One region of the Sutcliffiella horikoshii genome, then DNA from elsewhere that is predicted to be linked to it. Evidence: predicted binding sites of a transcription regulator. Region 1 holds the regulator's gene; the other holds the start of a gene.
The links. Region 1 encodes CtsR, which represses protease genes until heat stress. Its sites were predicted from a motif close to ATGGTCAATAAAGGTCAAACA; they were not measured.
Positions count from the first base shown of each region.

Region 1 (15,924 bases):
TGGGCTGTTCGCCCATTAAAGCGGTACGCGAGCTGGGTTCAGAACGTCGTGAGACAGTTCGGTCCCTATCCGTCGTGGGCGCAGGAAATTTGAGAGGAGCTGTCCTTAGTACGAGAGGACCGGGATGGACGCACCGCTGGTGTACCAGTTGTCTTGCCAAAGGCATAGCTGGGTAGCTACGTGCGGACGGGATAAGTGCTGAAAGCATCTAAGCATGAAGCCCCCCTCAAGATGAGATTTCCTTTTACTTCGGTAAGTAAGATCCCTGAAAGATGATCAGGTAGATAGGTTCGAGGTGGAAGCGTGGCGACACGTGCAGCTGACGAATACTAATCGATCGAGGACTTAACCCAAATAAGTATCGAAATAAGTGAACGATATGAATATCTTGATAAGAACACATTATCTAGTTTTGAAGGATCAACCTTCAACTGAATATGTCTGGTAATGATGGCGAAGAGGCCACACCCGTTCCCATACCGAACACGGAAGTTAAGCTCTTCAGCGCCGATGGTAGTTGGGGGATCTCCCCCTGTGAGAGTAGGACGTTGCCAGGCATTTATATGGAGGATTAGCTCAGCTGGGAGAGCATCTGCCTTACAAGCAGAGGGTCGGCGGTTCGATCCCGTCATCCTCCACCATTTAGATTTTTTCATATAATGAAAATTAATCTTATGCCGGTGTAGCTCAGTTGGTAGAGCAACTGACTTGTAATCAGTAGGTCGTGGGTTCGACTCCTATCGCCGGCACCATCTTTCTTGACATAACGAAGTTATGGTCAACTAAATTGCATAATATCACTTTTATTACGTGCCATTAGCTCAGTCGGTAGAGCATCTGACTTTTAATCAGAGGGTCGAAGGTTCGAGTCCTTCATGGCACACCATTTATTTTGCGGGTGTGGCGGAATTGGCAGACGCGCTAGACTTAGGATCTAGTGTCTTTGACGTGGGGGTTCGAGTCCCTTCACCCGCATTGTAATTTTATATTAGCGGAAGTAGTTCAGTGGTAGAACACCACCTTGCCAAGGTGGGGGTCGCGGGTTCGAATCCCGTCTTCCGCTCCAACAGATTTGCCCTTGCCGGGGTGGCGGAACTGGCAGACGCACAGGACTTAAAATCCTGCGGTAGGTGACTACCGTACCGGTTCGATTCCGGTCCTCGGCACCAGAGTTTTTTACAGTAGTAAAATAACTTTCATCTATATGCGCCCGTAGCTCAATTGGATAGAGCGTTTGACTACGGATCAAAAGGTTAGGGGTTCGAGTCCTCTCGGGCGCGCCATTATCGGGGAGTAGCTCAGCTTGGTAGAGCACTTGGTTTGGGACCAAGGGGTCGCAGGTTCAAATCCTGTCTTCCCGACCAGTAGAAACTTTTATATTATGGGGCCTTAGCTCAGCTGGGAGAGCGCCTGCTTTGCACGCAGGAGGTCAGCGGTTCGATCCCGCTAGGCTCCACCAACAGAACTTTTGATTTAATGATCTTTGAAAACTAAACAAAACAACAGCGTCATAACGTCGGTTCTACGGAACACGATAAAATGATTTAAGTAACACAAGCTAGCAAATTTTGAGCAAAAGCTCAGACTCTTTATTGGAGAGTTTGATCCTGGCTCAGGACGAACGCTGGCGGCGTGCCTAATACATGCAAGTCGAGCGGACCTTTTAAAAGCTTGCTTTTGAAAGGTCAGCGGCGGACGGGTGAGTAACACGTGGGCAACCTGCCTGTAAGACTGGGATAACTTCGGGAAACCGGAGCTAATACCGGATAATATAAGGAACCTCCTGGTTCTTTATTGAAAGATGGTTTCGGCTATCACTTGCAGATGGGCCCGCGGCGCATTAGCTAGTTGGTGAGGTAACGGCTCACCAAGGCAACGATGCGTAGCCGACCTGAGAGGGTGATCGGCCACACTGGGACTGAGACACGGCCCAGACTCCTACGGGAGGCAGCAGTAGGGAATCTTCCACAATGGACGAAAGTCTGATGGAGCAACGCCGCGTGAGCGATGAAGGCCTTCGGGTCGTAAAGCTCTGTTGTTAGGGAAGAACAAGTGCGAGAGTAACTGCTCGCACCTTGACGGTACCTAACCAGAAAGCCACGGCTAACTACGTGCCAGCAGCCGCGGTAATACGTAGGTGGCAAGCGTTGTCCGGAATTATTGGGCGTAAAGCGCGCGCAGGTGGTCCTTTAAGTCTGATGTGAAAGCCCACGGCTCAACCGTGGAGGGTCATTGGAAACTGGGGGACTTGAGTGCAGAAGAGGAAAGTGGAATTCCAAGTGTAGCGGTGAAATGCGTAGAGATTTGGAGGAACACCAGTGGCGAAGGCGACTTTCTGGTCTGTAACTGACACTGAGGCGCGAAAGCGTGGGGAGCAAACAGGATTAGATACCCTGGTAGTCCACGCCGTAAACGATGAGTGCTAAGTGTTAGAGGGTTTCCGCCCTTTAGTGCTGCAGCTAACGCATTAAGCACTCCGCCTGGGGAGTACGGTCGCAAGACTGAAACTCAAAGGAATTGACGGGGGCCCGCACAAGCGGTGGAGCATGTGGTTTAATTCGAAGCAACGCGAAGAACCTTACCAGGTCTTGACATCCTCTGACACTCCTAGAGATAGGACGTTCCCCTTCGGGGGACAGAGTGACAGGTGGTGCATGGTTGTCGTCAGCTCGTGTCGTGAGATGTTGGGTTAAGTCCCGCAACGAGCGCAACCCTTGATCTTAGTTGCCAGCATTCAGTTGGGCACTCTAAGGTGACTGCCGGTGACAAACCGGAGGAAGGTGGGGATGACGTCAAATCATCATGCCCCTTATGACCTGGGCTACACACGTGCTACAATGGACGGTACAAAGGGCAGCAAAACCGCGAGGTCGAGCCAATCCCATAAAACCGTTCTCAGTTCGGATTGCAGGCTGCAACTCGCCTGCATGAAGCCGGAATCGCTAGTAATCGCGGATCAGCATGCCGCGGTGAATACGTTCCCGGGCCTTGTACACACCGCCCGTCACACCACGAGAGTTTGTAACACCCGAAGTCGGTGGGGTAACCTTTTGGAGCCAGCCGCCTAAGGTGGGACAGATGATTGGGGTGAAGTCGTAACAAGGTAGCCGTATCGGAAGGTGCGGCTGGATCACCTCCTTTCTAAGGAATGTACGCTTGTTGTTTTGTTTAGTTTTGAGAGAGCATTCTCTCATTTTAGATAAATCTTCGGATTTATCGAAGTTGTTCCTTGAAAACTAGATAATGTAACTAATATCAAGATATTCACAAAATATCGTTCATCTTAGTAATTTTCTTTATAGATATCATCGCTGATATCGACACATGACCATATTGGTCAACGGTTAAGTTATTAAGGGCGCACGGTGGATGCCTTGGCACTAGGAGCCGATGAAGGACGGGACTAACACCGATATGCTTCGGGGAGCTGTAAGTAAGCTTTGATCCGGAGATTTCCGAATGGGGAAACCCACTGCTCGTAATGGAGCAGTATCCTTATCTGAATACATAGGGTATGGAAGGCAGACCCGGGGAACTGAAACATCTTAGTACCCGGAGGAAGAGAAAGCAAACGCGATTTCCTGAGTAGCGGCGAGCGAAACGGAATTAGCCCAAACCAAGAGGCTTGCCTCTTGGGGTTGTAGGACACTCAACATGGAGTTACAAAGGAACGGGGTAAATGAAGCGATCTGGAAAGGTCCGTCATAGAAGGTAAAAACCCTGTAGTTGAAACTTCGTTCCCTCCTGAGTGGATCCTGAGTACGGCGGGACACGAGAAATCCCGTCGGAAGCAGGGAGGACCATCTCCCAAGGCTAAATACTCCCTAGTGACCGATAGTGAACCAGTACCGTGAGGGAAAGGTGAAAAGCACCCCGGAAGGGGAGTGAAATAGATCCTGAAACCGTGTGCCTACAAGTAGTTAGAGCCCGTTAATGGGTGATAGCGTGCCTTTTGTAGAATGAACCGGCGAGTTACGATTACGTGCAAGGTTAAGTCGATGAGACGGAGCCGTAGCGAAAGCGAGTCTGAATAGGGCGCATGAGTACGTGGTCGTAGACCCGAAACCAGGTGATCTACCCATGTCCAGGGTGAAGTTCAGGTAACACTGAATGGAGGCCCGAACCGACTCACGTTGAAAAGTGAGCGGATGAGGTGTGGGTAGGGGTGAAATGCCAATCGAACCTGGAGATAGCTGGTTCTCTCCGAAATAGCTTTAGGGCTAGCCTCATGTGTTAGAGTCTTGGAGGTAGAGCACTGATTGGACTAGGGGTCCTCATCGGATTACCGAATTCAGTCAAACTCCGAATGCCAAAGACTTATCCATGGGAGTCAGACTGCGAGTGATAAGATCCGTAGTCAAGAGGGAAACAGCCCAGACCGCCAGCTAAGGTCCCCAAGTATACGTTAAGTGGAAAAGGATGTGGAGTTGCTTAGACAACCAGGATGTTGGCTTAGAAGCAGCCACCATTTAAAGAGTGCGTAATAGCTCACTGGTCGAGTGACTCTGCGCCGAAAATGTACCGGGGCTAAACGTATCACCGAAGCTGCGGACTGTTCTTACGAACAGTGGTAGGAGAGCGTTCTAAGGGCGTTGAAGCTAGACCGTAAGGACTGGTGGAGCGCTTAGAAGTGAGAATGCCGGTATGAGTAGCGAAAGAAGGGTGAGAATCCCTTCCACCGAATGCCTAAGGTTTCCTGAGGAAGGCTCGTCCGCTCAGGGTTAGTCGGGACCTAAGCCGAGGCCGAAAGGCGTAGGCGATGGATAACAGGTTGATATTCCTGTACCACCTCCACTCCGTTTGAGCAATGGGGGGACGCAGAAGGATAGGGTAAGCGCGCTGTTGGATATGCGCGTCTAAGCAGTAAGGCTGAGAAGTAGGCAAATCCGCTTCTCATTAAGGCTGAGCTGTGATAGCGAGGGAAATATAGTACCGAAGTTCCTGATTTCACACTGCCAAGAAAAGCCTCTAGCGAGGAGTATGGTGCCCGTACCGCAAACCGACACAGGTAGGCGAGGAGAGAATCCTAAGGTGAGCGAGAGAACTCTGGTTAAGGAACTCGGCAAAATGACCCCGTAACTTCGGGAGAAGGGGTGCTCTGTTAGGGTGTTAAAGCCCGAGAGAGCCGCAGTGAATAGGCCCAGGCGACTGTTTAGCAAAAACACAGGTCTCTGCGAAGCCGTAAGGCGAAGTATAGGGGCTGACGCCTGCCCGGTGCTGGAAGGTTAAGGGGAGAGGTTAGCGCAAGCGAAGCTTTGAACCGAAGCCCCAGTAAACGGCGGCCGTAACTATAACGGTCCTAAGGTAGCGAAATTCCTTGTCGGGTAAGTTCCGACCCGCACGAAAGGCGTAACGATCTGGGCACTGTCTCAACCAGAGACTCGGTGAAATTATAGTACCTGTGAAGATGCAGGTTACCCGCGACAGGACGGAAAGACCCCGTGGAGCTTTACTGTAGCCTGATATTGAATTTTGGTACAGCTTGTACAGGATAGGTAGGAGCCTGAGAAGCCGGAGCGCTAGCTTCGGTGGAGGCGTCGGTGGGATACTACCCTGGCTGTATTGAAATTCTAACCCGCAGCCCTTATCGGGCTGGGAGACAGTGTCAGGTGGGCAGTTTGACTGGGGCGGTCGCCTCCTAAAGAGTAACGGAGGCGCCCAAAGGTTCCCTCAGAATGGTTGGAAATCATTCGCAGAGTGTAAAGGCACAAGGGAGCTTGACTGCGAGACCTACAAGTCGAGCAGGGACGAAAGTCGGGCTTAGTGATCCGGTGGTTCCGCATGGAAGGGCCATCGCTCAACGGATAAAAGCTACCCCGGGGATAACAGGCTTATCTCCCCCAAGAGTCCACATCGACGGGGAGGTTTGGCACCTCGATGTCGGCTCATCGCATCCTGGGGCTGTAGTCGGTCCCAAGGGTTGGGCTGTTCGCCCATTAAAGCGGTACGCGAGCTGGGTTCAGAACGTCGTGAGACAGTTCGGTCCCTATCCGTCGTGGGCGCAGGAAATTTGAGAGGAGCTGTCCTTAGTACGAGAGGACCGGGATGGACGCACCGCTGGTGTACCAGTTGTCTTGCCAAAGGCATAGCTGGGTAGCTACGTGCGGACGGGATAAGTGCTGAAAGCATCTAAGCATGAAGCCCCCCTCAAGATGAGATTTCCTTTTACTTCGGTAAGTAAGATCCCTGAAAGATGATCAGGTAGATAGGTTCGAGGTGGAAGCGTGGCGACACGTGCAGCTGACGAATACTAATCGATCGAGGACTTAACCCAAATAAGTATCGAAATAAGTGAACGATATGAATATCTTGATAAGAACACATTATCTAGTTTTGAAGGATCAACCTTCAACTGAATATGTCTGGTAATGATGGCGAAGAGGCCACACCCGTTCCCATACCGAACACGGAAGTTAAGCTCTTCAGCGCCGATGGTAGTTGGGGGATCTCCCCCTGTGAGAGTAGGACGTTGCCAGGCAAATTTATAGAAACCAGTGCTTATATGTTTAGGCGCTGGTTTTTTTGTGTTTTCTTTTAGAGATTGTGGGCGGAAAAATGACAGAATCCTTGGAAAAGAAGAGGTTTTGTCATCGTAGAGCGAGAACGGTGCCAAAACAGAGGAAACGAAGCTAACTTTGTCACCATTTCACGTGCAGACCCGATAGCAGACCCGATGAGTGTAGGGGGACCCCACCATCCCCACCTTCAAAAAACACCTACCTCAAACACCATCCACCCCACCCCACACCCGCCCCTATAAAACCTCTTTTGAACAATTTTGACCAATTGACGTTTAAACAACTCCCAAAAGTGGAATTCTGTTTGAGAGAGACCCGTTCACAAAGAAACTCCCTACATCCTAACACCGACACTACATAAATGGACGCACCTAAACCCAAAACGTACAGAATGACAGTTTTTAGCGAATGGTTATCTATTGAATTTTTTCAGAAGGTCTTATATATTTTACTTATAGTCAAAGATAGTCAAGGTCAGATAGGAGGATAGCATGAGAAACATATCTGATGTCATTGAGCAATATTTGAAACAGGTGTTGGAGGGGAGCAGGGAGAATTCTGCTGAGATCAAACGCAGTGAGATTGCAGATAAGTTTGAATGTGTGCCCTCTCAGATTAATTATGTGATAAATACTAGATTTACGATTGAACGAGGATATTTGGTGGAGAGCAAGCGTGGAGGCGGCGGTTATATAAGAATTATTAAAATTAAGCCGCATGACCATTTGCAATTGATCGACCAGCTTATAGATTTAATAGATATGAGAGTTTCCCAGGCGAGTGCGGAGGATGTTATCTTTCGGTTGGTGGAAGAGAAGGTGATTTCCGCCAGGGAGGCGAAGATAATGGTTAGTGTCATGGACCGCTCTGTCTTATATTTGGGCTTGCCTGAAAGAGATGAACTACGGGCTAGGATGTTAACGGCCATGCTGACTACACTGAAGTATCGGTAGGGGGGATAAAAATGGTATGCCAAGAATGTAATGAGCGTCCAGCTGCTTTGCATTTTACAAAAATTATTAATGGTGAAAAATCCGAGATTCATATATGTGAGCAATGTGCTCAAGAAAAAGGCAGTATGTCGATGTTTACTGGTGGATCAGGTTTTTCCATCAATAACCTGATTGCCGGGTTGTTGAATACGGAACAGGCAATTCCCAATCCTCAACACGAAGACCTTGAGCAGCGCAAGATTTTGCAGTGTGAGCGCTGTAAGATGACGTTTCCGCAGTTTACGAAAATTGGGCGGTTTGGTTGTTCGGAATGTTATCATACTTTTTCCGACAAGATGCAGCCAATTTTAAAAAGGCTGCACAGTGGAAACACGGTACATGCCGGGAAGATTCCGAAAAGAATCGGCGGGAGCATGCATGTGAGGAAAGAAATTGATGCGCTGAGAGAAGAATTACAAGAACTTATTTTACAGGAAGAATTCGAGAGTGCGGCGAATACTAGAGATAGAATCAGAGAATTGGAAAGACAATTAAGTGAAAAAAGAGAGGGGGAGCAGTAAATGTCTCTTGAACACTTTTTGAATAATGCGGTCAGTTCCTGGATGAAGCAGGAGGGCCCGGATTCAGATATCGTCCTTAGCAGCAGGGTAAGGCTAGCTAGAAATTTAGAAAAGATGCAGTTTCCGACAGTGTCGAGCAACGAGGAAGCGCAGCAGATTGTGGATATCATGAAACAGCATTTTGGAGAAATGAAGTTTCAGGATCTCGGGGAGCTGGAGTTTCTTCTTATGGAGGAATTGAATGCTTTAGAGAAGCGGGTGTTGGTAGAAAAGCACTTGATCAGTCCACAACTGGCGGAGGATTCGGCATTTGGAGCATGTTTGTTATCACCGAATGAAGAAGTGAGCATTATGATAAATGAGGAGGATCATATCAGGATTCAATGCTTGTTTCCCGGCCTGCAGTTGAATGAAGCGTTGCAGGTAGCCAATTCATTGGATGATTGGATAGAAGAAAAGATTGATTATGCGTTTGATGAAAAACGAGGATACTTAACGAGCTGCCCGACAAATGTGGGAACGGGGCTCCGCGCTTCGGTCATGATGCACTTGCCCGCACTGGTGCTGACGCAGCAGATGAACAGAATTGTTCCGGCAATTAATCAATTGGGATTAGTTGTTAGAGGAATTTATGGGGAAGGTAGCGAAGCTTTAGGAAACATCTTTCAAATTTCCAACCAAATGACACTCGGCAAGTCAGAAGAGGATATTGTACAGGACCTTATGGGTGTTGTGCAGCAACTTATTTCACAAGAGCGTTCTGCCAGGGAAGCATTAGTCAAAACTTCGAACATACAATTAGAAGATAGGGTATTTCGCTCATATGGATTATTGGCACACAGTCGTATCATGGAAACGAAAGAGGCGGCAAAATGTTTGTCGAATGTCCGGCTAGGTATAGATTTAGGCTATATCACCGACATTTCCAGATCAATTTTGAATGAATTAATGATATTAACTCAACCGGGCTTCTTGCAGCAATATGCTGGAGGGCCATTAAAGCCTAATGAAAGAGATGTTCGCAGGGCCAGCTTGATTCGGGAAAGAATGCGATTAAATAGATAAATTATTCGGGAGGCGAATGGATATGATGTTTGGTCGATTTACAGAAAGAGCTCAAAAAGTATTGGCATTGGCACAGGAAGAGGCATTGCGCCTAAGCCATAATAATATTGGAACAGAGCATATCCTGCTTGGACTGGTCAGAGAAGGGGAAGGGATTGCTGCAAAAGCATTGATCGCCCTTGGCTTAGGACCGGAAAAAATACAAAAAGAAGTAGAAAACCTCATTGGCAGAGGACAGGACAGTGGTCAGTCGATTCCTCACTACACGCCAAGAGCGAAGAAGGTAATCGAGCTATCCATGGATGAAGCGCGTAAACTTGGTCATTCCTATGTAGGAACAGAGCATGTATTGCTTGGCCTGATCCGTGAGGGAGAAGGGGTTGCGGCACGCGTATTGAACAACTTGGGAGTGAGCTTGAACAAGGCGCGCCAGCAGGTGTTACAACTGCTTGGAAGCAACGAGTCTTCCGGAGGACATCAGGGTGGTGCTTCTGCTAATGTGAACACGCCTACCCTTGATAGCCTGGCAAGGGACCTGACTGCGGTAGCACGGGAAGGCAGCTTGGATCCAGTTATCGGACGAAGCAAAGAAATTCAGCGTGTGATAGAAGTACTTAGCCGCAGAACGAAAAACAACCCTGTATTGATCGGGGAGCCTGGTGTAGGTAAAACGGCCATTGCTGAAGGACTTGCACAGCAAATCGTGAGCAATGAAGTTCCGGAAATCCTTCGAGATAAACGCGTGATGACACTCGACATGGGTACGGTTGTTGCTGGTACAAAATATCGTGGAGAGTTTGAGGACCGCTTGAAGAAGGTGATGGATGAGATCCGTCAAGCTGGTAACATCATTCTTTTCATTGACGAACTTCATACATTGATCGGTGCCGGTGGAGCGGAGGGTGCCATTGACGCATCCAACATCTTAAAACCATCCTTAGCGCGTGGAGAGTTGCAATGTATCGGTGCAACAACGCTTGATGAGTACCGTAAATATATCGAAAAAGATGCAGCACTTGAGCGCAGATTCCAGCCGATCACAGTAGATGAGCCGACAGCAGCTGAGTCCATTCAAATTCTGACAGGACTGCGCGACCGTTATGAAGCGCATCATCGTGTATCCATCACAGATGAAGCGATTGAGCAGGCGGTTAAACTTTCCGACCGTTACATTTCTGACCGCTTCCTGCCGGATAAAGCGATCGACTTGATTGATGAGGCAGGCTCAAAAGTACGTCTTCGTTCCTTCACCACTCCTCCTAACTTGAAGGAGTTAGAAGTGAAGCTGGAATCTGTTCGAAACGAAAAGGATGCTGCCGTGCAGAGCCAGGAGTTTGAAAAAGCTGCCTCTTTAAGAGATACAGAGCAGCGTCTTCGTGAACAACTAGAAGAAACGAAGAAAACGTGGAAAGAAAAGCAGGGACAAGAGAATTCTGAGGTGACAGTGGAAGATATTGCGATGGTTGTATCCAGCTGGACGGGAATTCCAGTATCAAAACTTGCACAAACAGAAACAGATAAACTGTTAAACATGGAATCTTTATTGCACTCCCGTGTTATCGGGCAGGATGAAGCGGTTAAAGCTGTATCGAAAGCCGTTCGCCGTGCACGTGCCGGCTTGAAAGATCCAAAGCGTCCGATTGGTTCCTTCATATTCCTTGGACCAACTGGGGTAGGTAAAACGGAGCTTGCAAGAGCACTGGCGGAATCTATCTTCGGTGATGAGGATGCAATGATCCGTATTGATATGTCCGAATACATGGAGAAGCATTCGACTTCCCGTCTTGTTGGTTCCCCTCCAGGATATGTCGGGTATGATGAGGGCGGCCAGTTGACGGAGAAAGTTCGCCGCAAACCGTATTCTGTTATTCTTTTAGACGAAATTGAAAAAGCACATCCTGATGTGTTTAATATTCTTTTACAAGTGTTAGAGGATGGCCGTCTGACAGATTCGAAAGGTCGTACAGTGGACTTCCGCAACACGCTTGTCATTATGACATCAAATGTTGGGGCAGACGCATTGAAGCGCAACAAATATGTCGGCTTTAATGTTCAGGATGAGAACCAGAACTATAAAGACATGAAAGGGAAAGTGATGGAAGAGCTGAAAAAGGCGTTCCGTCCGGAGTTCCTGAACCGTGTCGATGAAATGATTGTGTTCCACTCTTTAGAGAAAACACACTTAAAAGAAATCGTGACTCTGCTTTCCGAGCAGTTAACGAAACGTCTGAAAGAGCAGGATATCGATCTGGAGCTGACAGAAGCTGCGAAAGAGAAGATTTCAGAAGAAGGCTACGATCCGGAATACGGTGCAAGACCGTTACGCCGTGCCATCCAAAAGCATGTGGAGGATAAGCTTTCAGAAGAGCTGTTAAAAGGTAATATCGAGAAAGGCAAGAAAATCTCCTTGGATGTTGTAGACGGGGAATTTGTTGTCCGTGATGTGGAAATAGTAAAATAAGGTTGCTGGTCGTTTGCATGGCTGTATAGAAGTGGAGGTAAGCCCGTGATACAAGGGCTTTCCTCCTTTCTTGTATTTTCCAATAGTTTAGATTAGCGTAATTTATGTGAAATAAGGTATCATAAAAGAAGGAAAACAATGGTATTTTTATAACACTCTTTTCATAAAGATTATTGTTCATATAGAGAGGATTTTTGGATGGCAAAGCGTAAGACAAAGTTTATGTGTAAGGAATGCGGGTATGAGTCACCTAAGTGGATGGGGAAGTGTCCCGGGTGCAACGCGTGGAATACAATGGTGGAGGAACTAGAAGAGTCCAGAACGCCGAGGCGCGGTGGTTTTACGACCACTTCCTCAACATTGGCAAGAAAAGCAGAATCCATCACGAAAGTGGAGAATATTAAACAGTCAAGGATTTATACAGATATGGAAGAGTGCAATAGAGTGCTTGGAGGCGGATTAGTCCAAGGGTCGCTTGTACTGATCGGGGGAGACCCTGGCATCGGAAAGTCGACTTTATTGCTGCAGGTATGCTGTCAATTGGCATTAAAAAAACATCGTGTCCTATACATATCCGGGGAAGAATCTGTTCAACAGACAAAGCTGCGGGCAGATCGTTTAGGAGTACAGGCAGAAGAGTTGTTTGTTTTGTCAGAAACGGACTTTGAGCTTGTTGCAAAAGCGGTGGACGATGTACAGCCGACCTTGCTTGTTGTCGATTCCATTCAAACGGTTTACCACCCTGCTGTTACCTCCGCTCCAGGGAGTGTGTCGCAGGTCAGGGAGTGTACGGCTGAACTGATGAGGATTGCAAAGACAAAGAATATTGCCGTCTTCATCGTAGGGCATGTCACTAAAGAAGGATCTATCGCAGGACCGCGTCTTCTCGAACATATGGTAGACACGGTGTTATATTTTGAAGGAGAAAGACACCATACTTATCGTATTTTGCGTTCGGTGAAAAATAGATTCGGTTCGACGAATGAGATTGGTATTTTTGAAATGAAAGAAGAGGGTTTGACGGAAGTAAAGAACCCCTCAGAAATCTTTTTAGAAGAACGGTCAAAAGGAGCTGCAGGTTCCACAGTTGTAGCATCCATGGAAGGTACAAGGCCCGTATTGGTGGAAATCCAGGCATTGATCTCTCCAACAGGTTATGGAAATCCAAGAAGAATGGCGACAGGAATCGATCACAACAGGGTATCGCTTATTATGGCGGTACTTGAAAAAAGAGTCGGGCTGTTGCTTCAAAACCAGGATGCCTACTTGAAAGTGGCAGGAGGGGTAAAACTCGATGAACCGGCCATCGACCTCGCAGTAGCGGTCAGCATTGCTTCCAGCTTCCGCAATCAAACTTCTGAACCTACAGATGTGGTGATTGGCGAAGTAGGACTGACAGGTGAAATCAGACGGGTATCACGTATTGAACAACGCGTTCAAGAAGCGGCAAAGCTTGGATTCAAACGAGTGATCATACCGGCGAAAAACCTGGGAGGTTGGACCATACCGAAAGAGGTTAATGTCATTGGCGTTAACACCATCGAGCAGGCTCTTCAATATACTCTAGGGGGATAGAGATGGAAGAACAACGGCAGAAAGAAAAAATAATGGCAGATACGTTACAGTTTATTGCTCCCGGAACACCTATTCGGGAAGGGATCAACAATATTCTTCGTTCCCAAACCGGCGGACTTGTGGTCGTGGGATTCAATGATAAAGTGAAAGATATGGTAGATGGCGGTTTTTCGATCAATTGTCCATTCAGCCCTGCCTACGTATATGAATTGGCCAAAATGGATGGTGCCATCATCTTGAATGAAAAAGGGACGAAAATACTCTATGCCAATGCGCAATTAACACCCAATCCCACGATCATTTCCACTGAAACAGGAATGAGGCACCGAACAGCAGAACGTGTGGCGAAGCAGACGGGCTGTCTTGTTGTCGCCATATCTCAGCGCCGTAATGTCATTACCTTGTATAAAGGCGACTTCCGTTATGCGTTGCGTGATATCGGGGTTATTTTTACAAAAGCAAATCAGGCGATTCAAACATTGGAAAAATATAAAACCGTACTAGATCAAGGGATTACCAATCTTGGTGCTTTAGAATTTGAAGAACAGGTATCATTATCGGAACTTTTACAGGTGATACACCGTATAGAAATGGTACTACGAATTAAAAATGAAATACTAAGCTATATCAATGAACTTGGAACGGAAGGCAGACTAATTCGACTGCAAATGACGGAACTCCTTGCCCACATTGAAGAAGAGGCCATTCTCCTCATCAAAGATTATTGCATTGATAAAGAGATGGATGCGTTCATGATTCTAAGACGATTGCAGGAGTTGGCAAATACCGACCTATTAGATGATGCAGTTATTTTAAAGATGCTTGGGTATTCAGGGTTTATGAATCCGGACGAAATCGTCCTGCCAAGAGGTTATAGAGTATTGCATAAGATTCCGAGACTTCCACCGCTTGTCATCGAAAACCTTATCTGCAGGTTCTGGAATTTAAAGCAGATTCTGAACGCTACAGTGGAGGAACTAGATGATGTGGATGGGATTGGTGAGGTACGAGCCCGTAAAATCAAAGAGGGATTGAAACGAATACAAGATCAACTACAAATAGACCGACAAATGTAAGCCGTAAAATCAGGAATGTGACAAAATCCTTACAAAAGTAAATTAAAAGTTTTTTCGACGTTTTATTTAAAGGAAACTGTTTATAATGAATAAAGGGAGGTGAGGCAATGTTAAGGCGTACGGTTCAACTGTTCTTTTTAATTCTTGGCGGAACATTGGGGATCTTTTTTATTCCCGAGCTGTTTTCACTCTTGAATCTAGGGGATATCCCTTTTCTTACTAAGCCTTATACTGTTGCTATTTTAGGAGCAATTATATTTTTTATCCTTACTTTTTGGTTAGTGGATTATGTTGTAGGATTCATTAAATGGATTGAGGAATCTTTAGTGAAAGCGCCTGTTACCGATGTGTTATTTGGTAGTTTAGGACTGATTTTTGGACTTATTGTCGCTTATCTGGCAGTTATTCCTTTAGAGAGAATCCCATTTGTCAGCGCCATATTCCCTATTTTCATTACCATTCTATTAGGATATCTTGGTTTTCAAGTAGGCTTTAAAAAACGAGACGAATTGGTGAATTTATTTTCGATCTCCTCAAAATTCGGTAAGAAAAAATCAGTAGAAGATGACGAGTTGGATTTATCTTCAAAGAAGCTGAAAATCTTGGATACGAGCGTTATTATTGACGGCAGGGTTGCAGATATTTGCCAAACCGGCTTTCTGGAAGGGACCATCGTCATTCCGCGATTTGTTCTGGAAGAGCTTCAGCATATCGCCGATTCTTCTGATGTATTAAAACGAAATCGTGGTCGACGTGGGTTGGATATCCTAAACAGGATCCAAAAAGAATTAGCGATAAAAGTAGAGATATATGAAGGCAATTTTGAAGATATCCAGGAAGTGGATTCAAAGCTTGTGAAGCTGGCAAAATTGACCTCTGGTGTAGTCGTTACCAATGACTTTAACTTAAATAAAGTATGTGAGCTTCAAAGTGTGGAAGTGCTGAATATAAACGATCTTGCCAATGCAGTAAAGCCGGTCGTCCTTCCTGGTGAAGAGCTTACGGTACAAGTCATCAAAGACGGTAAAGAACATAATCAAGGTGTCGCGTACCTTGATGACGGTACCATGATTGTCGTGGAAGAAGGCCGTGATTATATCGGCAAGCACATTCAGGTATTAGTCACAAGTGTGCTTCAGACATCTGCCGGACGAATGATCTTTGCCAAGCCCAAACAACTAGAACGGGCAGCGTTATAAGTAAATAAGAGTAACCCTTACCCTCTTAAGCTCTGCTTAGAGGGTATAAGTTATTTTGTGCTAAAATTCAACACCCACGGGAGAGTATATAATGAACTATCAAGTAATCGTACTAGCAGCAGGACAGGGGAAACGGATGAAGGCAGGAAAAAACAAGCAGTTCATCGAGCTTGAGGGGAAACCTGTCATCATACATACCCTCTCCGTCTTTGAAGCGGATCCTTGGTGCAGTGAAATCAAACTAGTCATCAATGAAAAAGAAAAAGATATATTCAAAGAACTTTTACACCAATATCCAGTACAAAAAATAAAAGAAATGGTCATTGGTGGAGAAGAGCGGCAAGATAGCGTGTATAATGGGCTTACATCGTTTCAATCAGCAGAAATTGTACTGGTTCATGATGGAGCAAGGCCTTTTATTTCACAGGAAGTCATTCACCATCTAGTGGAAAAAGCGTCCAAAGAAGGGGCAGCTATTGTAGGGGTGCCTGTTAAAGATACAATTAAACGCGTCAGC
Region 1 covers NZ_CP082918.1:99,379-115,302, forward strand. Annotated here, with positions in the region: rRNA gene K7887_RS00485 (23S ribosomal RNA) at 1-353, shown strand, start outside; rRNA gene rrf (5S ribosomal RNA) at 441-557, shown strand; tRNA gene K7887_RS00495 (tRNA-Val) at 566-641, shown strand; tRNA gene K7887_RS00500 (tRNA-Thr) at 677-752, shown strand; tRNA gene K7887_RS00505 (tRNA-Lys) at 811-886, shown strand; tRNA gene K7887_RS00510 (tRNA-Leu) at 895-975, shown strand; tRNA gene K7887_RS00515 (tRNA-Gly) at 992-1,066, shown strand; tRNA gene K7887_RS00520 (tRNA-Leu) at 1,081-1,169, shown strand; tRNA gene K7887_RS00525 (tRNA-Arg) at 1,207-1,283, shown strand; tRNA gene K7887_RS00530 (tRNA-Pro) at 1,288-1,364, shown strand; tRNA gene K7887_RS00535 (tRNA-Ala) at 1,384-1,459, shown strand; rRNA gene K7887_RS00540 (16S ribosomal RNA) at 1,590-3,141, shown strand; rRNA gene K7887_RS00545 (23S ribosomal RNA) at 3,343-6,274, shown strand; rRNA gene rrf (5S ribosomal RNA) at 6,362-6,478, shown strand; gene K7887_RS00555 (CtsR family transcriptional regulator) at 7,010-7,471, shown strand; gene K7887_RS00560 (protein-arginine kinase activator protein McsA) at 7,483-8,031, shown strand; gene K7887_RS00565 (protein-arginine kinase McsB) at 8,032-9,096, shown strand; gene clpC (ATP-dependent protease ATP-binding subunit ClpC) at 9,119-11,557, shown strand; gene radA (DNA repair protein RadA) at 11,756-13,132, shown strand; gene disA (DNA integrity scanning diadenylate cyclase DisA) at 13,135-14,208, shown strand; gene K7887_RS00585 (PIN/TRAM domain-containing protein) at 14,316-15,407, shown strand; gene ispD (2-C-methyl-D-erythritol 4-phosphate cytidylyltransferase) at 15,499-15,924, shown strand, end outside.

Region 2 (15,924 bases), 680 kb from region 1:
AACGCGATCCAAGCCTTCTCTTTTCGCAAGCTTTAGGAGAGCGAATAGATGCTGGATGTGACTATGAACGCCTCCATTTGAAAGCAAGCCGAACAGATGAAGGTTGGTTCCTTTTTCTTTTGCATGTTTGATGGCATTCAGGAACGTTTCATTTTCATAAAAGTCCCCTTCGCGGATAGCCACATTCACACGTGTCAAACTTTGATACACAATACGACCGGCTCCAATGTTTAAATGGCCAACTTCAGAGTTACCCATTTGCCCTTCCGGAAGTCCTACCGCTTCCCCGCTTGCAGTCAACTGCGCGTGCGGGTATGTGCTCCAAAATTTATCAAAATTAGGTTTGTTTGCTTGCGCCACCGCGTTTCCGGTTGTTTCACCGCGCATCGCAAAACCATCTAAGATGATTAAAGCTACTGGTTTCTTAGTCATTCTTACCTGCCTCCAAAAGCTGTAAGAAAGATTGGTGCTCAAGGCTTGCTCCGCCTACAAGTGCTCCATCGATATCAGATTGAGCCATGTAGTCTGCAATGTTTCCAGGTTTTACAGATCCGCCGTACTGGATGCGTACTGCATCAGCTGCCGCTTGATCGAACTCAGAAGCGATAACGCTGCGGATGTGTGCACATACTTCGTTTGCATCTTCTGCTGTGGAAGATTTGCCAGTTCCGATTGCCCAGATTGGCTCGTAAGCAACAACAGTAGTTTTTACTTGATCAGCAGTTAAGCCTGTTAGAGCTTTCTTCACTTGGTTGCCAACGATGTCGTTTGTTTTACCTGACTCGCGCTCTTCAAGTGTTTCACCGCAGCATACGATTGGAGTTAATCCGTGTTTGAATGCTGCAAGAGTTTTCTTGTTTACTGTTTCGTCTGTTTCTGCAAACATTTCACGACGCTCGGAGTGACCAAGAACAACGTAAGATACACCGATGTCTTTTAGTGCAACAGGGCTGACTTCGCCTGTGAATGCTCCGCTGTCTTCGAAGTGCATGTTTTGGGCACCGATTTTAAGGTCGCGGCCTTCTACGTTAGAAACAAGTCGCTCTAGGAAAAGAGCTGGTGCACATACTACTGCGTCGATTTTGTCAGCAGTAGGGACTAGTCCTTTTACTTCTTCTACGAAGCTTGTTGCTTCGGAGAGTGTTTTGTGCATTTTCCAGTTACCAGCAATAATTGGTTTACGCATGGTATCCATCCTTTCGGGGTTGGGGTTATAAAGTTTCTGTTACACCGCTGTTGATTTCCGCAAATGACTTCGCTTTCCTATGGGTGCTGCTGGAGCCTCCTCGGCTTCGCCTGTGGGGTCTCCACCTAGCGCTATCTCCCTCAGGAGTCTCCGCCTTTTGCTCCAATCACCAGCTAGAAACTTTATGTTACAAAAAATTACTTATCGTTCAGCGCTACTACTCCTGGAAGTTCTTTGCCTTCCATGAATTCTAGGGATGCGCCTCCACCAGTTGAGATATGGCTCATTTTGTCTGCGAGGTTGAATTTTTCAACAGCAGCCGCAGAGTCTCCTCCACCAATGACAGAGTATGTATCGGTAGCTTCTGCTAGGGCTTCACCTACTGCTTTCGTTCCGCCAGCAAATGCATCAAGTTCAAATACTCCCATTGGTCCATTCCAGATGACAAGTTTGGAGTTTTTGATTACATCCGCGTAGATTTCACGGGATTTAGGTCCGCAATCAAGGCCTTCCCAATCGCTTGGAATTTCTTCAATAGGTACGATTTTTGTGTTTGCGTCGTTAGAGAAATCATCTGCAACAACAACATCCACAGGCATGTACATGTTCACGCCTTTTTCTTTTGCTTGCTCCATGAAGGATTTAGCAAGGTCGATTTTGTCTTCTTCCAATAAGGATTTTCCAACATCGTAGCCTTTTGCTTTGATGAACGTGTAAGCGAGTCCACCGCCGATGATCAGGTTGTCCACTTTATTTAGAAGATTTTCGATTACACCGATTTTATCTTTAACCTTTGCTCCACCAATGATCGCCGTGAAAGGACGCTCAGGGTTGGAAAGGGCTTTTCCTAATACTTCTAATTCTTTTTCCATTAAGAGGCCTGCAACTGCCGGTAAGTGCTGGGCAATACCTTCTGTGGAAGCATGTGCACGGTGAGCAGCGCCGAATGCGTCATTTACATACACATCTGCAAGCTCAGCAAACGCCTTTGCAAGTTCTGGATCGTTTTTCTCTTCACCAGGGTAGAAACGAACGTTTTCTAATAATAGAACGTCTCCCTCGCTCATGTCGTTTACGATGGCTTTAACGGAATCTCCGTAAGCTTCATCCGCTTTTTTTACATCTTTTCCAAGAAGCTCTTGTAGACGGGCTGCAACCGCGTTTAAGCGAAGCTCTTCGACTACTTGCCCTTTTGGACGTCCTAAGTGGCTTGCAAGCAAGACTTTCGCGCCGTTATCCACTAGGTGCTTGATTGTTGGCAATGCTGCACGGATACGCGTTTCGTCTGTTACTTGTCCGTCCTTCATCGGTACGTTAAAGTCCACACGGCAAAATACGCGTTTGCCTTTGACGTCGATGTCACGAATACTTTTCTTGTTCATCTTGAACGGCCTCCCTTTAAAGGAAATTTGTTTTTGACAACATGAAAAGAGGGAGGGGTGTGTTCCCCAATCCCCCTCTACTTCACATGTCTTATTATAGAATGCTGATAAGGTTTATCCAAGCAATATCTATTGCTATGAAAAATTATAGTCCTTTAGCAGCGATGTATTTCGCTAGGTCTACTACACGGTGAGAGTATCCGCTCTCGTTGTCGTACCAAGAGATTACTTTAACCATGTTGCCTTCCATTACCATTGTAGATAATGCGTCGATTGTAGAAGACTCAGGGTTACCGTTGTAGTCACCAGATACTAGTGGCTCTTCAGAATAACCAAGGATTCCTTTTAATTCACCTTCAGCTGCTGCTTTGAACGCTGCGTTTACTTCTTCAGCTGTTACGTCCTTGTCAAGTTCAGCTACAAGGTCAACTAGAGAAACGTTTGGAGTTGGAACACGCATAGCTCCACCGTTCAATTTACCTTTTAGTTCAGGTAATACTAGAGATACTGCTTTTGCAGCTCCAGTAGTTGTAGGAATGATGTTCTCAGCTGCAGCACGCGCACGACGGTAGTCTTTGTGTGGCAAGTCTAAGATTTGTTGGTCATTTGTGTAAGAGTGAACAGTTGTCATCATTCCGCGTTTGATACCGAACTTGTCGTTCAATACTTTCGCGAATGGCGCCAAGCAGTTAGTCGTACAAGATGCGTTAGAGATAACGTTGTGGTTAGCTGCATCGTACTTGTCTTCGTTAACACCCATTACGATTGTGATATCTTCATCAGATGCAGGTGCGGAGATGATTACTTTCTTCGCTCCAGCTTCTAAGTGTTTCGCAGCGTCTGCACGCTTTGTGAAGAAACCAGTAGATTCGACTACTACTTCTACTCCAAGCTCACCCCAAGATAATTTCGCTGGGTCGCGCTCAGCTGTAACTTTGATTGTTTTGCCGTCAACAACCAGGTTGTCTCCGTCAACTTTCACGTCAGCAGCTAATTTGCCGTGTACGCTGTCATATTTTAAAAGGTGTGCAAGCATGTTAGCGTCTGTTAAGTCGTTAACTGCTACTACTTCTACCTCAGAGTTATTTAATGCTGCGCGGAATACGTTACGTCCAATACGTCCAAATCCGTTAATACCAATCTTTACTGCCATGTTAATTTCCTCCTTAGTTTTTCTAAGAAATTTTTATTAGAAGGGATGTTACTCCCTAATTAACTTTTTTGCTGCTCCTTCATCCGTTATAAGAATCGTTTGGGGAGCTTTTTTTAGATACGCTTGAATCGCTTTTGCCTTTGAGGCGCCGCCGGCTACTGCAATCACACATTCTATCTTTTCCAAATCTGCGAGTTGCATTCCAACTGTCTGAACTTTATGCACCACTTCTCCGGCTTCGTTGAAATAGTACCCGAAAGCTTCAGCTACCGCATGGCTTTGTTCGATCTTGCGCATATTTTCCGGCGCTGTTTTACGGCGCTCTGCCATTGTTTTAGCGTCTCCAATTCCATGAATAACCATACTAGAATTTTTGATGAGGGAAATTACTTCTTTTATAGAAGGTTCCTCAATCATGGACTGGTAGGATTCATGACTCAGCGAATCCGGGATATGCAAGAGCCTGTAGTCGCCAGATGCCTTTTCTGCCATGGTGGCACAAATGGTGTTCGACTGGTTTTGCACCTTTTCCCCAAGTCCGCCTCGAGCAGGGACAAACAGCAGATTACGGTTTTTCGTGTCGGGTGTCATCATTTCCGCTACGGAGGAAACAGTCGTTCCGCCAGCTACGGCAATGACATTTTCGTCATGGAATCGTTCTCGCATTGCGGATGCACATGCACGACCGAGTTCTTTTTTCACCCAAGGGGATTGGTCACTGTCACCCGGAACCACGACAACTTTTGTAATCCCTAACTTTTCTTCTATTCCCGCTTCTAGTTGCTTTAAACCGGAAACTTCTTTCATAACCTCTTCCAGGTCCTTAATGAGGTATTCCCCTTCTTTCGTCAATGTCATGCCGGCAACACTGACATGAATCAGGTTCTGCGCTTTAAGGAAATCAACTTCCCCTCTCAGCACCCGCTCACTCAAACCTAGACTGCCTGACAAGCTTCTTCTTCCAATCGGCTGCATCAACCTTATGTATCTCAAGATCTCGTATCGCTTCTGCATAATGGAAAGAAGATCAGGCAACAATTTCTTTTGTACTTCAATAATTTGATTCATTATAGCTTCCCCTTCAGAGTGTGTATTTTACCTGATGGACAAATGCACGTCTGTTGCTGGACCTTAAATGTCCCACTGTGACATATTATGTCCCAGTAGCGGTAAAAAAAATCACCCTTGCTACAAGTTGATTGTAACAAAGGTGAAACCCTTATGCAACTAGGGTTTAGCGGATTTTTTTAAGTAAACGCTTTCTTACCTCTTCTTTGTTCACTTGACCATAAGCAAGCATTTCTCCCTCATGCTCCACTACCGGAATCATCAACTGATATTTTTCTAACAGCGTGTCATCTTTATAAATATCAAATTCCTCTATGGTAAAAGTCAGTTCGGATTGCAGCTCTTTCAGTTTTGCTTTTGCTTTGTCACAAAGTGGACAATCGACTTTTGTGTAAAATTGTATGTTCATTTTGCATCTGCCTTTCTAATCATACCTTTTTCTCATCGAAGACCCCGGGATGTTCAATAGATCTCTGTATTTTGCAACGGTTCTTCTGGAGATGGTTATATGATACTGCTTTTGCAGGATGTTTGTCAGCTGTTGATCTGATAAAGGCTTCTGTTTGTCTTCTTTTTTAATGAGTTCTTCCACCAGCTGCTGCACCTGCTTGGTTGATTTCTCTTCATCATGGCTGCCAGAGAGGCCTTGACTGAAGAAATATTTCAGTTCAAAAAGTCCATACGGCGTCTGAACATATTTCTCTTTTGTGGCACGGCTAACCGTGGATTCATGAATTTCAAGCATGGTGGAGATATCCTTTAATGTTAACGGTTTCAAAAATGAAGGTCCGTTGAGAAAGAAAGATTGCTGGGCACGGAGAATTTCCTCCATCACTTTAACAAGCGTGTGTTTGCGATGCTCCATTGATTTCACAATCCACTGACATTGCTGAAGCTTTTCCTGCAAGTAGGATTCCAGTTCGTTTTTACTTTTAAGTGCTGACTCATACTGCTTATTTATCTTAATTTGCGGGATGATTTCTTCGTTTAATGACACGATAAAATGGTTTTGGTGTCTTTGGACGATTAAGTCCGGGGTGATATATTTCGGTTTTTCTATTGTTTCATATCTGTTTCCCGGTCGAGGGTTCAGTTTGACAATTTCGTCGTGAATCGTCTGAATCTCTTTTAGGTTGATCTCATATTTCTTTGCGAGTAATTTCCACGCTCTTTCTGCAAAGAGGATGAAATCATTTTCTAGAATAGCTTCTGCCACTTCGTTTCGGGGTGATTTTCTTTTTAGTTGAAGCAGAAGGCATTCTTGGAGGTTGCATGCTCCTATTCCTGCAGGTTCCAACTGTTTAATGGTATTTAGGACTTTTGTGACGGTATCTGGTGTTGTTTTGAGCTGTTCAGCCATCGCAATTGGCTCTTCTTGTATATAGCCATTTTCGTCCATATGCTCGATGATGCGCTTTGCTAGTTGTTTTTCTTCGTTTGTCATGTTCGTGTCGAGCAATTGTTGTTCGATATATTGATGTAACGTTTCTCCATGTTTACTGAAATTTTCAATGGAAAAGGTCTGTGTAGTGGTCGTTCCAATTTTCTTAGGTTTCAAGCGTTGCACACGAGAAGAAGCAAGTTCCCTATGGATGGTAGGTTCTTTCAAATCCATAAGCGGGTTCTCGAGCGATTGCTCCTTCAGGAAATCCACAAGCTCCAATGTCGAATACTGCAAAAGTGTAATAGCCTGCTTCAACTCCTGCGTCATCGCAAGCCTCAACGACTGCTCCTGATACAAACCAACTGACTGCTTCATACATCCAACCCTCCTCCGGCGACTCTCAAATCCGGTCTCTACCCCTATTTTACATGACTTTCGGGAACTTGTAAGCTTTAAAAATCTTCCTGAAGGGGGCATATATTCTATGTATATGAGAAAAAAGGCAAAATAAAAACCCAGTGTGCCGACACTGGGTGAGTAGATAATATGAGATAACGGCGCTTGTCCGTTACAAGAAATACTATAGCATGGTTGCTGTTTATGTATCAAACGTAAGTTTTTCCAAATTAGTAATGGCGCGCTCGGAGGGATTCGAACCCCCGCATGACGCGGTACCGGAAACCACCGCTCTATCCCCTGAGCTACGAGCGCACGCTGCAAATGGAACTTTACTAATATATCAAATTATACACTAATTGTCGAGACTCGGGCAATAAGAAGTCGCTTCGGTAGGGAAATTAAATTTCAATAAATTTGTTCTATCAAGCGTTCTGTATCCCCCTTTGAAGTTTAATCCCACCCCATACTGGATATGATTATTACATGGGGAAAAATGGGGGTATTTGCGATGGTTTTTATTTGACCATTCTTGACCTTGTATGTATGATAAAAGTACATAAAGATTTAGTAATACTTACTAATTGGTATAGGCTCGCTGAAGGTTTTCCCATTTTTACATAGGAGCCTATGTCGATAGAAACTTAAATTTTAAGGAGGAAAAGTGAGATGAACTTAATTCCTACAGTTATTGAACAAACAAGCCGTGGGGAGCGCGCGTACGATATTTACTCCCGTTTATTAAAAGACCGTATCATCATGCTTGGAAGTGCGATTGATGACAATGTGGCCAACTCCATCGTGTCTCAGCTTTTATTCTTGGCAGCGGAAGATCCTGATAAAGATATCTCTCTTTACATCAACAGCCCAGGTGGATCCATCACAGCTGGTATGGCAATCTACGATACAATGAACTTCATTAAGCCGAATGTTAGCACAATGTGCGTTGGTATGGCGGCTTCCATGGGAGCGTTCTTGCTTGCAGCTGGTGCGAAAGGCAAGCGTTTCGCGCTACCTAACAGTGAAGTCATGATTCACCAACCACTTGGTGGAGCACAAGGTCAAGCAACGGAAATCGAGATTGCTGCAAAACGCATCTTGTTCCTACGCGAAAAACTTAACACAATCTTATCCGAGCAAACTGGCCAGCCAATCGAAGTGATTTCCCGCGACACAGACCGCGACAACTTCATGACAGCTGACCGCGCACTTGAATACGGACTTATCGACAAAGTAATAAGAAACAACAATAACTAAAAACAAAACCGGGCTTCCCATTAAGGGGAGACCCGGTTTTTTAGTTCTCTTGTTGTACGTACTCTGCTAACGCAGCGATTGCATCCTCTTCATCATGACCGTCAGCAATCAATGTGATCGTCGCTCCAGTGCTGATGGCTAAGCTCATCAAGCCCATGATACTTTTCGCATTTACCTTTTTCCCGTCCTTTTCTAAGAAAACCTCACTTGAGAAGCGGTTGGCTTCCTGTACGAAAAGTGCTGCCGGGCGAGCTTGCAAGCCAGTTTTTAAACGAACATCTACTTGTTTTTGTACCATTTCTATTCCTCCTCTATATTAATGTATTGTTGCTGGGCGGAGTCAGCTCAAATGGAGGTGACCCGCTCCAGTTTTATTTAACAGATTCCCCTGCACGTAGTTTATCGGCAATTTCATCTATTTTTCGTAGTCGGTGATTGATTCCGGATTTGCTGATTGTCCCGCTCGACACCATTTCACCAAGTTCTTTCAACGTTACATCTTGGTAGGTGACGCGCAGTTCTGCGATTTCACGCAGTTTGTCAGGCAAAATACCAAGCCCGACCGTACTATCGATAAAGCGAATATTTTCCACCTGGCGAATCGCAGCACCAATCGTTTTATTGAGGTTGGCAGTTTCACAGTTCACAAGGCGATTGACCGAGTTACGCATATCACGCACAATCCGGATGTCCTCAAACTTCAGCAGTGCCTGATGGGCCCCGATGATGCTTAAGAATTCAGCAATCTTTTCGGCCTCTTTCAGGTATGTGATATAGCCCTTTTTCCGCTCCAATGTTTTACTGTTTAAGTGAAACATATTCATCAGTTCACACAAAGATTCGTTGTGTTCATGGTAGAGCGAAAAGATTTCAAGATGATAGGAAGACGTTTCTGGATTGTTTACAGATCCTCCAGCCAGGAATGCTCCTCGTAAATAAGATCGCTTGCAGCATTTTTTGCTGATCAGGTCTTCGGAAATATCACGAACGAACGTGAATCCATCCTTTAAGATCTTCAACTGATCCAAAATATAGTGCGCCTGCTCGGCATAACGAACGATATAGACGTTATTCTTCTTTAGTCTCATCTTCTTTCGTACAAGCAATTCGACACGCACATCATAAATCCTTTTTGTTAACGTGTAGATTCGGCGGGCAATTGCGGCATTTTCCGTTTGTATATCCAAAATCAGTTTGCGATTAGAAAAGGATAGAGAGCCGTTCATACGGATCAGCGCTGCAAGTTCAGCCTTGACGCAACAGTCTTTTGTTTCAATGGTGGTTAATTCTTTTTTTGTTTCAGAAGCGTAGGACATTGTTTTCACCTCCATTGTGAAAGTACTTGGTGTCTGCGAGGTGATGAAACCTTATCCCCTTACCACCAGCAATGATTCCGTTTGCATCCTAATTTTCGTCCAATTTTATCATGGAGTACAATAGCGCCGCTACCTTTTGGGTGTCATGACGTATCACTCCATCTTCGTATCGGATGATTTTATCATGGACGATTTCAAGTCCTAAATTAGACAAGGCGGCAATATCATATACAACAGGAGTTGCATATTCTTTTTTATAGCGAAGGGCTATTTCATCAGGAATTCCTTCTTCATTTACAAGAATGGTATCCATGAAACGGCAGCCCAAATGGTCATAGAGTGCCTTAACATGATCACTTGCCGTGTATTCGAGCGTTTCACCGGCTTGCGTCATGACATTACATATATACACTTTTTTGGCGTGCGCGTTACACACAGCTTCTCCTATTTTCGGAACAAGAAGGTTTGGCAGGATGCTGGTATAAAGACTTCCAGGGCCGACAATGATTAGATCTGCCCTTTCTATCTCTTCCACTGACTCTTGCAAAGGCTCCACTTTATCCGGGGTTAGGAACACGCGCTTTATTTTCTGCCCGTTTGCCGGGATCTTAGATTCACCCGTAACAATCGATCCATCTTCCATTTCCGCATGTAAAATAACACTTTGGTTGGCGGCAGGAAGAACTTTGCCTCGAACGTTCAACACTTTGCTCATCTCACGAATGGCATGGACAAAGTCACCTGTGATGGTCGTCATCGCTGCTAAGAGCAAGTTACCGAGTGAATGCCCTGAAAGTCCGTTGCCTGTTGCAAAACGATGCTGGAAGAGATCCTCAATCAACGGCTCCACATCTGATAAGGCGGCAAGCACGTTTCTGACATCTCCAGGCGGTGGAATATGAAGTTCATCGCGCAATCTGCCTGAGCTCCCACCGTCATCGGCAACTGTCACAACCGCGGTAATATCCACATCATAGTGCTTGAGGCCACGGAGTAAAACAGGCAGTCCGGTTCCTCCTCCTATGATGACGATTTTAGGTACTTTTTGACGTCTCATCAGTGTTTACCCTTCCGTTTCTCAATATCTCGGTGTGTTAGGAGTGTATCATACTCATCCTTGAAATGCTTGGCAAAATACTCTGCCAAGGTTACAGAACGGTGCTGCCCTCCCGTACATCCGATTGCAAGGACCAGCTGGCTCTTTCCTTCCCGCTTGTAGTAAGGAAGCATGAAAGTCAACAAATCCGTAAGCTTTTCTATAAATTTCTGTGTTTCTGTCCACTTCAACACATAGGAAGAAACCTCTTCATCAAGCCCCGTCATCGGTCTCATATGGTCAATATAATGAGGATTTGGTAAAAAGCGTACATCAAACACAAGATCTGCATCTATAGGAAGTCCATATTTAAAACCGAAGGAAACGACATTCAATTTAAAAGTCTGTTTGGAGTGTGTGGCAAATTGTTTGAGGATTTTCTCTCTAAGTTCACGTGGCTTTAAGTTGGAAGTGTCCAAAATCAGTTGGGCACGGCCTTTCAGCTCTTCTAACAACTCGCGTTCATGTTCGATCCCTTCAAGCGGCAAGCCTGATTTTGCCAATGGATGCGATCTTCTTGTTTCTTTATAACGTGTCACTAGAACAGAATCCTTGGCATCAAGGAATAAAATTTGCGGTGTCACCCATGATAATTCCGAAATATCATCTAGCGCTTCAAACAGGCTGTCAAAAAATTCACGGCCGCGTAAATCCATTACCAACGCCACTTTATTCATCTTATTGCCTGACTCCTCCATCAGCTCCAAAAACTTTGGTAGTAAAGTCGGCGGCAAATTATCGACACAGAAAAATCCGAGATCCTCTAAACTCTGAATGGCCACTGTTTTCCCGGCTCCACTCATTCCAGTGATAATAACTAATTCTACATCACTGCTCGTACCTGTACTCATGTTTCTTCCACTCCCTTTATTGTCTAATCAGTTCGGATCAAGACGGTAGGACAATAGTTCAAAATCCGGCGTATAGGTAAACGTTCCAAAAATCATGCCAGATCCTTTAATAAGGTAATCAAGAATATGAAAATCGCCAGGTGCCATTGGAAGCTTTGCGATATCTTCCTGCTTATGCCACTCGATTTTTCCTTCTTCCGATTCTTTCACATTTTGTCCGTCATACTCCGTTGCAAGGAATGTGAACATCATCCATTCGGATACGATATCCTTGCCTTCTTTTATCACAAATGTAAAAACACCCTTTAGGGCAGGATTTTTTAAGTAAATGCCAGTTTCTTCACGATATTCGCGCACGACCGTATCTTTAACTGATTCTCCGTGCTCCATTTTTCCACCAGGTGCAACCCACCATCCACGACGCGGCTTTTGCAATAGTAGCACTTGGTCATCTTTCACTAGCACACAATTTGTTACTCTTTGCATGGTTACAACCCCTTTTGAGCTTGGCTGATTGAATTTTATATCTCTAATGCTGTTTGCGGAAATCAACAACGGCGTAAAAATTAAAACTAGCCAAGTGTATCATTTTTTATTTTACAGCAAAAGCATTGAATAAGACACAGTAAAGTTCTACAAAATAGCGAACTCTGTGTCAGGATTTCTTACAGGTATCGATTCCAGTTTGGGAATAGTCACTTGTAAACGCTTTACTTTTTAAGTATATCATAGCTCTCTTGGGTATAGTAAACAAGCTGTAATGGGTGGTGGTTTGTGAGGGGGCCCTTATTGGGGAATTCGGTTCTATAGTACTTTTCCGCTTGGAGATCACTTGCTTGGGGCGTATAGAGCGAATCTATCTGACTTTTCGAATTAAAAATCCCTCGCTTCGGGCGTATAGAACGTCTCTATATGACCTTTCTTCTTAAAATCCACTTGCTTCGGGCGTATAGAACGCTTCTATTTGACCTTTCCACTTGAAAATCACTTGCTTCGGGCGTATAGAACGCTTCTATTTGACCTTTCTGCCTGAATACCACTTCCTTCGGGCGTATAGAACGCTTCTATTTGACCTTTTGACTTGAAAACCACTCGCTTCGGGCGTATAGAACGTCTCTATATGACCTTTCCACTTAAAATGCATCAGCTTCGGGTGTATAGACAAGGGCATACAGCATTCCACACGAAAAAAAGACATAAAAAAAGGACACGGGAAAAAGGGAACCCGTGTCATCCACTATATTTATAAAAGGGGGTCAATTACTATTTATATAATAACCGATTATTGTTTCAAAGCTGTTACAGATGCGTTAAGGCGCAGTTACGTTTTGGTTAAAGGAAGATTTCGACAATCCCCTTTATAGTTCGACATACCTAGCATCCCTATCCTTTAGCCCATTATTTTGCTGCGTTCGCTTTTAACTCCTCAACAAGTTCTTCTATATAATGTTGAGCACTTTGAGCAGCGATGCTTCCGTCACCTGTTGCCGTAACAATTTGGCGTAGAGTTTTCTCGCGAATATCTCCCGCTGCAAAAATACCAGGGACTTTTGTTTCCATGCGTTCGTTTGTTTCAATGTACCCCATGTCGTTTGTGATCCCAAGGTTTAAGAACGGCTTCGTTAGTGGAAGCATTCCTACATAGATGAAAACGCCGTCTGTCTTGAATTCTTGCTCTTCGCCATCTTTTGTGCTGACAAGTGTCACACTGCCAACCTTGCCGTCTTTTTCGTTAATTTCTTTAACGGTGTTGCTCCAGATGAAGTCAATTTTGTCGTTGTCAAATGCACGTTGCTGAAGGATCTTTTGCGCACGAAGCTCATCGCGACGGTGAACAATCGTCACTTTGGATGCAAAGCGAGTCAGGTAAACACCCTCTTCTACAGCAGAGTCCCCTCCACCAACAACAACTAATTCTTTATTTTTGAAAAACGCTCCGTCACATACTGCACAGTAGGAAACCCCACGTCCGCCAAGCTCTTTTTCACCAGGTACGCCGATTTTTTTGTATTCAGCTCCACTTGAAATGATAACCGTGCGACCTTTGTAAGACTTGCTTCCTGCGTTCACTGTTTTATATTCTTTTCCATCGATTACTTCTTTAACGTCACCATATGCATATTCTGCACCGAATTTCTTCGCATGCTCGAACATTTTAGTGGAAAGCTCAGGGCCTAAAATATGGTCAAATCCAGGGTAGTTTTCAACTTCCTCTGTATTTGCCATCTGCCCGCCAGGCATTCCGCGTTCAATCATCAACGTGCTCAAATTTGCACGAGATGTGTAAACTGCAGATGTCATTCCCGCAGGTCCAGCTCCGATAATAATCACATCATAAATTTTTTCTTCTGTCATGTTGCCCACTCCTTTAACTCAATTGTTGCTTTTTATGATAACCCTATTTTCATCCAATTTTAGATATATATTTACAGAATACCTTTAAAAGTATTCCCAGTTACTATCCTATATAACATGGCGGTTGTCCGTCCAATTTTTTGCTCATGGGAAAACAGCAAAAAAACCGAGCACCATCTCAGCCCGGTTTTTAAGAAAGTAGATCTTCTACTTTTTTAATATATTTTCTTAACGTGCTTGCGGAAACTTCATATGTTTCCACCAATTCTTTCTGTGTCACAGCATAGCCGTTTCCTTTGCTCCAGACATAGGCAAATGCGGCTGCCCATGCTGGTGCGTTCGTAAAAGTGACAGCTTGTTTTAATGCTCGAGCATATAAATCAAACCATTCTTTTACAATCATATCGGCTTGTTTTGTATTTAATAATGACGCAATTTCATACCCATTCACAACATTTACAGGCACATCTTTTCTATTCAATAAGGCAAACATGGCAAATTCACGGACAGTCGCCGTGACAAAGGATTGTTCCAGAACATTTTTAATCGTGGTCTTGCTTGAAGTACTTGATTGGAAAATATGAAAAAGCTGTTCTGCTTCTTCTTCCTCCACCGTTTTATCTTCTACATGATTCCAAGGCTCTGTTCCTGCCTTTTCAGGATTCATTTCAAGCACTTTTGACCATGCCTGTTCAGCAACAGTGAAACGCTCTGTTTGATAGGCTGCATTTGCCAACCAGAAATAGAACGTCCCGTCCCCTTGGAAACCATTTTTCTGCAAAGAACGCAGCCACTTGTAGGACAACTCGTGTCGACCAATCAACCCGAAAGTCGCTCCAAGTTTATAACGGTGTTCCACCAAAATAGGTGTGACCTTCTCAAGGCGGTTTGCCAGTTCGTTCATTTCCTTCACATTATTTTCATAATGGAAGAACACGAGCAAGTTACAAAGCGCATGCAGATTACCTGGGTTCTTTTCCAGAACTTCTTCCAAGACATCCCGGGCTTCTGTTAAGTTCCCTTTGTAGAAATAGGCTAATGCGAGATTATTATATGCCGACCAGAATTGTGGATACTCCTCGATAATCTCTTCGAGCAGCGCCAACGCTTCATCCAGTTCCCCTTTTTCAAGCAGGCCTCTTGCATTTTCCTGCATCACAATAAGGTGGTCCTGACCATCCACATAATCTTCCGCTTCATCTGCCTCTATTTCCAAAAGATCAATCAAATCCTCGGTGTCCTCGACAAATTCCCCGTCCGGCTCCATCGTCAAATATTCTTCGGCATGCTTTCTAGCCTCTTGAAACAATCCCAAGTAGGCATAGTTGTTGGCCAAAAAATAATGACAATCATGCATGTCCGGTGCCAAATCTTCTATAATATCTTCTAAAAGTTCATTAGAACGCTGATAGTCACCAAGTTCGGTAAGGACAATCGCCAACTGACACATAATAGATGCATCACTAGGTTTCATGGCCTCCGCACGTTGGAGCCATTTTCTTGCCTTATATAAATCCCGCTTCCGATAAGCACGGATTCCTTTTTGAAAAAAATAATCGCCATTCTGCGCAAATGGGATGATCTTCGCAACTTGTTTCACATTCGGATTTTTTCCCATTATAGCCTCCATACAAACTTACTTACCGTTCGTAGTATAACATAAGAGAGGTTGGAAAGAATAGGTGGGAAATTTTGAGGTGTGCTTTATTTGCAAATAAAAAACACTTTCCTAGTTTTAAACTAGAAAAGTGCTGAAACATCGTTATTTTCCCTGTTCATCAGACGGCTTTTTCGTATGCCGCTCCTCTAATACCGCCAACACTTCATCCAAACTCACTTCTTGCTCACGCAATAACACCATCACATGGAAAAAGAGATCGGCAACCTCCCAAGTGAGCTCTGCGCGGTCACGGTTTTTCGCCGCAATAATTACTTCTGCCGCTTCCTCGCCCACTTTCTTCAGAATCTTATCCACACCTTCTTCAAAAAGATAAGTTGTATAAGATCCCGCTGGCTTATCCACAGCACGGGAGGATATGACAGACTCTAAGCGTGATAAAATTGCCGTTGTCTCTGAAGCCGAGGCACCGACTTGACCAGCCACATCAGATTCCGTCCCCAACACCACTTCATGAAAACAAGTCTTCTCACCCGTATGACATGCCGGACCATTCGGCTCCACCAACACGAGCACCGCATCCTGATCACAGTCATAACGCATTTCTACCACACGCTGCGTATTACCGGAAGTCGCCCCCTTATGCCAAAGCTCCGCACGGGAACGGCTCCAAAACCATGTCTCCCGAGTCTCGACCGTTTTCACGAGTGACTCTCCGTTCATATATGCCAGTGTCAGCACTTCCTTCGTAGAAACATCCTGCACAATCGCTGGGACAAGCCCTTTTTCATCAAACTTCACCGCTTCTAAATTGATCATCGAACCTGCACCCCTTTCTCTTTTAAATAGCTTTTCACTTCTT
Region 2 covers NZ_CP082918.1:3,730,309-3,746,232, forward strand. Annotated here, with positions in the region: gene gpmI (2,3-bisphosphoglycerate-independent phosphoglycerate mutase) at 1-432, opposite strand, end outside; gene tpiA (triose-phosphate isomerase) at 425-1,186, opposite strand; gene K7887_RS19225 (phosphoglycerate kinase) at 1,384-2,568, opposite strand; gene gap (type I glyceraldehyde-3-phosphate dehydrogenase) at 2,714-3,721, opposite strand; gene K7887_RS19235 (sugar-binding transcriptional regulator) at 3,770-4,789, opposite strand; gene K7887_RS19240 (glutaredoxin family protein) at 4,956-5,198, opposite strand; gene rpoN (RNA polymerase factor sigma-54) at 5,214-6,548, opposite strand; tRNA gene K7887_RS19250 (tRNA-Arg) at 6,807-6,884, opposite strand; gene clpP (ATP-dependent Clp endopeptidase proteolytic subunit ClpP) at 7,239-7,826, shown strand; gene K7887_RS19260 (HPr family phosphocarrier protein) at 7,867-8,124, opposite strand; gene whiA (DNA-binding protein WhiA) at 8,198-9,142, opposite strand; gene K7887_RS19270 (gluconeogenesis factor YvcK family protein) at 9,231-10,199, opposite strand; gene rapZ (RNase adapter RapZ) at 10,199-11,089, opposite strand; gene K7887_RS19280 (8-oxo-dGTP diphosphatase) at 11,117-11,575, opposite strand; gene trxB (thioredoxin-disulfide reductase) at 12,488-13,444, opposite strand; gene K7887_RS19290 (tetratricopeptide repeat protein) at 13,635-15,062, opposite strand; gene hisIE (bifunctional phosphoribosyl-AMP cyclohydrolase/phosphoribosyl-ATP diphosphatase HisIE) at 15,207-15,881, opposite strand; gene hisF (imidazole glycerol phosphate synthase subunit HisF) at 15,878-15,924, opposite strand, start outside.
Region 2: clpP (ATP-dependent Clp endopeptidase proteolytic subunit ClpP) is a predicted target of CtsR. The motif match lies at 7,089-7,109, and genes of this name have one in related genera.